Regions from separate parts of the Bradyrhizobium sp. BRP23 genome, predicted to be linked through region 2. Evidence: riboswitches for the same ligand, from Rfam matches in the RefSeq annotation. Region 2 holds a riboswitch; the other holds the start of a gene.
What was found. A riboswitch is a leader RNA that binds a small molecule or an ion and turns the genes downstream of it on or off. The one in region 2 is predicted to bind cobalamin.
Positions count from the first base shown of each region.

Region 1: linked by a shared signal. The riboswitch ahead of metE (5-methyltetrahydropteroyltriglutamate--homocysteine S-methyltransferase) and the one ahead of I6F24_RS00510 (DUF1636 domain-containing protein) in region 2 are both predicted to bind cobalamin.

Region 1 covers NZ_JADYVW010000013.1:46,742-51,159, forward strand. The annotation lists gene metE (5-methyltetrahydropteroyltriglutamate--homocysteine S-methyltransferase) at 485-2,830, opposite strand; cobalamin riboswitch at 2,930-3,133, opposite strand; gene I6F24_RS28970 (hypothetical protein) at 3,545-3,820, shown strand; gene I6F24_RS28975 (nodulate formation efficiency C protein) at 4,163-4,418, shown strand, end outside.
Region 2 covers NZ_JADYVW010000001.1:108,204-112,621, reverse strand. The annotation lists gene I6F24_RS00520 (cobyric acid synthase) at 1-997, opposite strand, end outside; gene cobO (cob(I)yrinic acid a,c-diamide adenosyltransferase) at 1,005-1,640, opposite strand; cobalamin riboswitch at 1,681-1,903, shown strand; gene I6F24_RS00510 (DUF1636 domain-containing protein) at 1,997-2,371, shown strand; gene cobW (cobalamin biosynthesis protein CobW) at 2,368-3,417, shown strand; gene cobN (cobaltochelatase subunit CobN) at 3,417-4,418, shown strand, end outside.

The DNA of each region.
Region 1 (4,418 bases), on a different contig from region 2:
TGCCTTAAGCAAGGTTCAAATTTAGCAACCGCTTATGCATTGGATAAGCTTGCGAGATCCATGGAGCCGGGCTTACGTCGCCCTGATCGAACATAAGGCTCCAGGCAGGAAAGCGCACCGAGTTTGCTGTCCTGCGGCGACCGCCCGGCATGCCCCCTCGCTGCTGTCGTAATCGTGCCGACGTGCTCATGAGCGACAAACCTTGGTGTAGATTCTAACTCTCAGGCTATACGGTCGCATACCACGGCATAATTGAGCTACGCTGATCTTGTGCTTCAACTCGGCTCAGATTTTCGGCGAATGTCCTCGCCGTGATCGAACTGGCGGCTTCGCCGATGGAAGTCCGCGCGAATGCGTCAGCTTCGCTCCTCCCAGACTTTCGCCCGGCCCGCTAAGCGGGGCGGGGCATTTTTTATGTTCCTAAGGCTCCCGCGCAAATGACCACAAGCGGATCAGCTTTGTCGAAAAGAGACCGAAGCCCGGATCAACGGCCTCGCGGATCGAATGCAGCGCGCAGTTCGCGGGCGGCAGTGACCATGTTCGCTAGCGCTGGCCGAACCTCCTCCCATTTGCGCGTCTTCAGGCCGCAGTCTGGATTGATCCAGAGCTGCGAATCCTGCAGCCGCGTCCGAGCCAACACCATCAGCTCCTTCATTTCGCTCGTCTCGGGAACGCGTGGAGAGTGGATGTCGTACACGCCCGGCCCGATCTGATTTGGATATTCGTAGTTCCTGAACGCGTCGAGTAGTTCCATTTTCGAGCGCGATGTCTCGATCGAGATGACATCCGCGTCCATTGCAGCGATCGCACCAATGATGTCGTTGAACTCCGAGTAGCACATATGCGTATGAATTTGCGTTTGATCGGCGACGCCCGATGAACAGATGCGGAAGCAATCGACGGCCCAGTCGAGATAAGCCGCCCACTCCGATCGACGCAACGGCAATCCTTCGCGGACTGCAGCTTCGTCGATCTGGATCATGGTCGCACCAGCATTCTCGAGATCGCGGACTTCGTCTCGGATCGCGAGCGCAATCTGGCGGCAGACCTCGCTTCTGGGAATATCATCCCGAACAAAGGACCAGTTCAAGATCGTCACCGGTCCGGTCAACATCGCTTTCATCGGCTTCCTTGTTAGTGATTGCGCGTAGCGCCACCAGTCCACGGTGATAGGCTTCGGCCGTGCTACATCGCCAAACAGGATCGGTGGCCTGACGCAGCGCGAGCCGTAGGACTGCACCCATCCGCTCTTGGTAAATACGAAGCCGGCGAGTTGCTCGCCGAAGTACTGCACCATGTCATTGCGCTCAAACTCGCCGTGCACGAGGACGTCAAGACCGATGTCCTCCTGCCAACGTACGGCGCGCGCAGTCTCCTCCTTGAGGAACTTGTCGTATTGCTCGTCGCTTATCGCACCTCGCGCATGCGCCGCACGGGCATTCCGGATCTCTGTGGTCTGCGGAAATGATCCGATCGTCGTGGTAGGAAAAGCCGGTAGTCCGAATCGATTGCTTTGGATCTCGGCCCGACGGGCAAATGGGCTCGCGCGCCGACACATGGTCTGGTCGATCGCTCTCATCCGGACAGCGACATTGGCATCACGGATTTTCGGCGAAGTCCGGCGGACAGTCGCGGCACCTTCCGACTCGGCAAGAGCTAACGCAACATTCTGGTCGCCTGCGAGTGCACGCGCTAGGATCGCAAGCTCCCGCATCTTCTGGACCGAGAAAGCAAGCCAGCTCTTGACGTCGGAAGCGAGGCCGGTCTCGAGTTCAACATCGACCGGCACATGAAGCAGCGAGCAGGATGGGGCGATCTGTACACGATCCTTGCCGAGCTTCGCAATCGCGGGTTCGAGCCGCTGGCGCAGCGACGACAAATTCGACCGCCATACATTCCGACCGTCGACGACACCGAGCGACATGACGAGATCACTTCGGCCGCCAGCGATGATCTGGTGCAACAACTGTGGCGCTCGAACCAGATCGAGGTGCAGCCCGGCAACTGGCAGGCTCAAGGCGGTGTCCAGATTGTCGCCGAGGTCGCCGAAATAGCTGGCAACCATGAGCTTGATCGCCGGCCCCTCCTTGGCGAGCCGGTCATAGGCATGTCGCAAAGATTTTCGCGTCCCCTCATCCAGATCAAGAACTAGGCTGGGCTCGTCGAACTGAACCCAATTTGCCCCACGTTTGGCCAATTCCTGCATAACCTCGATATAGGGCGGTATCAGTTCATCCAGCAGTGAGAGTGGCTGGAACGTGGGATCGGGACTCTTGCCGAGCTTTAGGAATGTGACCGGCCCGATCAGGACGGGGCGGGTCTGAAAGCCAAGGGCCTTGGCTTCCTCATACTCCTCGATCGGCTTGCGAGAGCATAGCCTGAAAGTCTGTCCCCTGTGAAACTCGGGGACCATATAGTGATAGTTGGTGTCGAACCACTTGGTCATCTCCTGCGCGGGTGCGCCAAATCCGCGCGGTCCGTGACCGCAACTCGCTTCCTGGTCGTCGCATTGTGAACCGCGGGCCATGGCGAAGTATGTCTTGAGCGAAACGGATTCGGCTTTCGAGGCGTAGATCTCCGGGATGGCGCCAACCATGACACTTGTGTCGAGCACCTGGTCATACAGCGAGAAATCGTTCGATGGAATGACCGTGACGCCGATAGATTTCTGACGGGCCCAATTCGCGGCACGCAGGCCAGCTGCGTCCTCGAGCAGCTGCTGTTCGCTGCTTTTTCCGGCCCAGTAGCTTTCTAGAGCGACTTTGAGCTCGCGCCTTGGACCGATGCGTGGCGTTCCGAGCGTGGCAACAGGGAGGGAGAGAAGAGACATAGCGTTAACCCATGTTGGGGGCAAAGGCCATGGCGGACGCAGGCAGGGGAAGTCGCGGTGCGACGGCTGCTTGGCGCACCACCGGGACACCCCGCCCGTGGACGAATATAGTGTCGGGGCAGGTCTCCTGGCTCGCAGGTCATCGCTGCTGTCCGGCCTTCCCGAAGCCGCGCAGGCTTCAGTGACGTCGTTGGACAGCGGCTCGCCGCTCACAGTTGCGGGGGCAGCGCCGGCATTTTCACCGGCTTCCCTCTTAGCTCCGGATCAAATGGAAACCGGAGAACCTCGACGACTTGGATTATCGGCAAGAGCAGTCTTCCGTCAACCTCTCAGATCATGTCTCAAGCTGATGCTGCGACATCTGCTACGCGAATGACCGTGCATCTCTAGCATTGAGATGATGTAGCAGTGCTCTCCAATCAGCGATACCGCAATGAGCATCGCAGTTGCCCGCGGGTTGCACGCCAGATCGGTGGAAAGGACAAATGCGGCTTGCGCGGTCGGGGCCGCTGCCTCGAGCAGAACGCATTTGTCGCCAGTCCCAGCTTCCCAGCGGTTTTTCGAGCACGCGCGCCATCCAGCCACCTTCTCGACCAACAGGATCAGTGTTGAATAGGCCAAGACACCTGGCTAAGCCAGCAACTTACAACTTACCCGGGCAGCACGTTTGATTTGCGGTGCCAGCCACACCCCAAATGCTCGGCGAAGATCGGCTTGCCGTCGTTCGCCATCGAGTACAAAGCGCGCCTGACTGAGGCTGTTCTCGACTTCCGGAGCGCCGGACGTCGCGAAAGGAGCGCCAAACGCGCCATGGCCCCTTGGCCGAAAGTGCCCGAAGGCATGGCAGCGATCAAAAGCCCACATTCCGGCAACGATAACCGAACCACACGGTTCAATGACGGCAAACGTGCTGCCACTTCTCATCAGGAACTTGGCACCGAGGCGTTCCGCTGTGCCGTCGAACATCCGGTGCGTGACGGGGATGCATAAGCCGTGCTGGAGAGGTTGAACGGAAACATCGAGACATGCGCCAGTCGGAAAGTCGACAAAGAGGACACAAAACCGGTGCGAATTGCCGTCTATTATCTGGCACGAAGAATGCACGTCCTCTGCCTGCCCAGTCCTCCTGCTGGGCATGTCCAGCACAGCAAATTGAGGCTGTCGGTGGCAGTGAAGTTAGCGGCGCGTGACATAGAGGGGAGCGCCTGCTCGCACGGGAAAACCAGTGGTCGCCCCGTCGCGTCGCCGCTAACTTCTTGCGCTCGCGCATAACAGGTTGAAGGTTGCCTGCTCTGGAATGACGTGTGGATGAGACCGGATAGGCCGACGGTTATGAAGAAAACGTCAGGAAGACGCGCGCTATGGCTTTGGCTCGGTCGATCCCTGATCTGCCTGGCCGGGCTGGCTGCGACGAGCAACACTGTTCGCGCTAACGACAGCCCCCTTGTCGAAAGAGTCAAGTCAACGTGGCGAGCGCAAGACGGTGAGACAATAGAACAAGTTATCTCCAACGTCTCGAAGGTGGCACAGTTCGTCCCTCGGATGTGGGGCGTCGCTGAACTTGACCAAAATGAATATGTTTTTGTTT
Region 2 (4,418 bases):
CGCCGCAGAGGCCGAGCACGTGGCCGCCGCGGCGGTGGTGCGCGAGCAGGTCGATGTCCCAGCCCTGCGCGCGCAGGAAGGCGAGGTCGCCGCGGGTGGATTTTGAGCCAGGGATGATCACGAGCCTGGCATCGCCGGGAATGGCTTCGCCCGGACGCACCATCACGAGATCGACACCCGGCTCGAGCTTGAGCGGATCGAGATCGTCGAAATTGGCGATCCGCGACAGTGCGAGGCAGGCGATCTTGCATTGGCCCGGCTTGCGCGCATCGCGCAGGCCGAGCGCATCCTCGGCCGGTAGCTCGCCGGCACGCGGAAACCAGGGCAGCACGCCGAAGCCGCGCCACGACGTTTTCTGCTCGATCAGCCTGTAGCCGTCGTCGAACAGCGTGGGATCGCCGCGGAACTTGTTGATGACGAAGCCAGAGATCATCGCGGCATCGTCGGGCTCGATCACCGTCTTGATGCCGACGAGCTGGGCGATGACACCGCCACGGTCGATGTCGCCGACCAGCACGACCGGCACATTCGCCTTGCGGGCAAAGCCCATATTGGCGATGTCGGACTTGCGCAAATTCACCTCGGCCGGGCTGCCGGCGCCTTCGACCAGCACCAGATCGGCGCGCTCCTTCAGCCGTTCGAAACTCTCCAGCACCGCGCCCATCAGCGACGGTTTCATCGCCGCGTAGTCGCGCGCACGCGCCGTCGCGATGCGCTTGCCGTGGACCACGACCTGCGCGCCGACATCGGTCTCGGGCTTGAGCAGCACCGGGTTCATGTCGGTGTGCGGCTCGACGCCGGCGGCGAGGGCCTGCAGCGCCTGGGCGCGGCCGATCTCACCGCCATCGACGGTGACGGCGGCGTTGTTCGACATGTTCTGCGGCTTGAACGGCAGCACGCGCAGACCACGGCGCGTAAAGGCGCGCGCGAGGCCGGCGACGATGAGCGACTTGCCCACGTCCGAGCCGGCTCCCTGGATCATCAGCGCGCGTGCCATCGTGCCTTCAAAACTCGACGCCGGCCTGCGCCTTGATGCCGGAACGGAACGGATGCTTGACCAGCGTCATCTCGGTGACGAGGTCGGCGATCTCGATCAGCTCGTCCTTGGCGTTGCGACCGGTGAGCACGACATGCGTCATCGCAGGCTTTTGCGTCGTCAGGAAGTCGACCACCTCCGCGACGTCGAGATAGTCGTAGCGCAGCGCGATGTTGATCTCGTCGAGCACGACCATGCGCAGCCGCTCGTCCAGGATCAGTTCCTTGGCCTTCTCCCAACCGGCGCGCGCTGCGGCGATGTCGCGGGCACGGTCCTGCGTCTCCCAGGTGAAGCCTTCGCCCATCGCGTGGAACTGACAGAGTTCGCCGAAATGGCCGGTGAGTAGGCGCCGTTCGCCGGTATCCCAGGCGCCCTTGATGAATTGCACCACCGCACAAGGAAAGCCATGCGCGACGCAGCGGACGATCATGCCGAAAGCCGAGGAGGATTTGCCCTTGCCGGCGCCGGTATGGACGATGATCAGGCCCTTTTCGCCGCTCTTGGTCGCCATGATCTTGTCGCGAGCGGCCTTCTTCTTCGCCATTTTGGCGGCGTGGCGGGCGTCGGTTTCCTCGGTCGTGTGGGTTTCCGGTTCAGGCGTCATCGGTCCCGGTCCTTCGGCTTGACAAGTGGCGGCCACCGGCAAATGGTGGCCGGGCGTTGGTTCCTGTCCTATGACAGGCGAAGAGGGAATGCGATAGGGTCCGAATCCGCAAAGATTTGGGTCCAAAATGCAGCCGCCCCCGCGACCGTGACCGGAGAGATGCCCGAAGCCACTGATTCCTTTTGGAATCGGGAAGGCGGGGATCGAAGGGCCAAAACCCTGCTCCGCAAGCCGGGAGACCTGCCAGCGCGGACGAGTTTTGGACCGGCGGACGGGGTGTTCCGCGACGGGGAAGCGGGCCTTCAGGAGAATGGTCCGTGCGCCTCATCGCCTCCCGCTGTTATCTGGAAGAGGCGATGACCGTCACACTTCATGTCTGCATCACCTGCCGCGCCGGCCAGACGCTTGGCGAGGGCGAGACGACGCCCGGCAAGCGCCTGCATGGCGCGATTCTCGAGGCCGGCGTGCCCGAGGGCGTCAGCGTGGTTCCCGTCGAATGCCTGTCGGCGTGCAGCCAGGGCTGCTCGGTCGCGCTCAGCGCGCCCGGCCGCTGGTCCTATGTCTATGGCCGCCTCTCCGATGCGAATGCGCAGGACGTGGTCGCAGGTGCTGCGGCCTACGCGGCGGCGCCCGACGGAATCGTGCCCTGGCGCAGCCGTCCCGAAATCTTCCGCAAGCAGTCGCTTGCCCGTATTCCCCCTGTTACCGTCGTGCCGGAGGCCGCTGAATGAACTCGCTCGCAAAAGTCCCGGTTACGGTCGTCACGGGTTTCCTGGGCTCCGGCAAGACGACGCTGATCCAGCATCTGCTCAGCAATGCCGGCGGCAAGAAGCTCGCCGTGCTCGTCAACGAGTTCGGCAGCGAAGGCGTCGACGGCGAGATCCTGAAGTCCTGCGCCGATGCGAATTGCCCGGAGGAGAACATCGTCGAGCTCGCCAATGGCTGCATCTGCTGCACCGTCGCCGACGATTTCATTCCGACCATGGAGCAACTCTTGGCGCGCCCGGTGCGGCCCGATCACATCCTGATCGAGACCTCGGGCCTGGCGCTGCCAAAGCCGCTGCTGAAGGCGTTCGACTGGCCGGAGATCCGCTCGCGCATCACGGTCGACGGCGTGATCGCGCTGGCCGACGCCGAGGCCGTCGCGGCCGGCCGCTTCGCGCCGGATCCGGCTGCGGTGGAAGCGCAGCGCACGGCGGACGACAATCTCGATCACGAAACGCCGCTGTCGGAAGTGTTCGAGGACCAGATCGCCTGCGCCGACATCGTGCTGCTGACCAAGGCCGACCTTGCGGGCGCAGCCGGAATCGAAGCCGCAAAAGCGGCGATCACCGCCGAGATGCCGCGCCGCGTGCCGATGCTGCCGGTCACCGACGGTGCGATCGATGCGCGCGTCATTCTCGGCCTCGGCGCTGCCGCCGAGAATGATCTCGCCGCGCGGCCATCGCATCATGACGGCGAGGAGGAGCACGAGCACGATGATTTTGCCTCGGTCGTGATTGACCTTCCGGAGGTCGCCGACATCGACGCGCTGGTCGCATCGGTCCAGAAACTGGCGCGCGAGCAGAACGTGCTGCGGGCCAAGGGCTACATCGCGGTTGCGGGCAAGCCGATGCGCCTGTTGTTGCAGGCGGTCGGTGAGCGCGTGCGCCATCAGTTCGACAAGCCATGGGGTGTGGCTCAACGGCAGTCCAAGCTCGTTGTGATCGGCGAGCATGGCGATATCGACGAGGCCGCCATCAAGGCAGGACTTGGTCTTTCAGGATCTGGCATCTGATGCACGTCGTCTTCCGCGAGAGCCGCGGTCTCGAGGAGACCGCGACGCCAAGAGACATCGGCCAGGACCCGGCCGATCTCGTGGTGCTCTCGTATTCGGATTCCGATTTGGCCGCGTTTGCGGCCGGCTGGCGCCGCGGTCGGGGCAGCCTGCCGTCGCTGCGGCTGGCCAATCTCGCGGAGCTGCGTCATCCGCTGTCGGTCGACACCTATATCGAACGGACGCTGTCGCAGGCGCGGGGCATAATGGTGCGCCTGATCGGCGGGGAATCCTATTGGGCGTACGGGCTTGCGGCGCTCCAGCAACTCGCGCAAGAGCGCAACATCGTGCTCGCCGTGCTGCCGGCGGACGGCCGCGACGACGCGCGGCTGGATGCGTACTCGACCCTGCCGGTCTCGACGCTGCGGCGGCTCAAGGTGCTCTGCGACTCCGGTGGCCCGGTCGCCGCGCAAGCCGCGATCGCGCAGCTCGCGCTGGCCTCGGGCCTCTATGCCGGCCCGGTCATCGGCGAGATGACCGTGCCCGAGATGGGCTTCTACGATCCCGCGCGCGGTGTCATTGCCGCGCCAGTTGGCGAGGGCAAGCCGCGCGCACTCGTGACGTTCTATCGCTCCTATCTCACGGCCGCCGATACGGGGCCGGTCGACGCCTTGATTGCGGCGCTGCGCGAGAAGGGATTTGACGCCTACGGCGTGTTCGTCACGTCGCTGAAGGCGCCGGGCGTTGCCGACTGGCTGCGCGCGCATCTGGCGCAACATCCTGCGGCGGCGATCGTCAATGCGACGGCGTTCTCGGCCCTTGGCGATGACGGCACGACGCCGTTCGATGCCGCATTCTGTCCGGTGTTCCAGGTCGCGCTCTCGACGGCGCGGCGCGAAGATTGGGCGGAATCACTGCGTGGCCTGTCGCCCGGCGATCTCGCGATGCATGTCGTGCTGCCGGAGGTCGACGGCCGCCTGTTCGCCGGCGTGGTGAGTTTCAAATCGGCCGGTCAGCGCGAT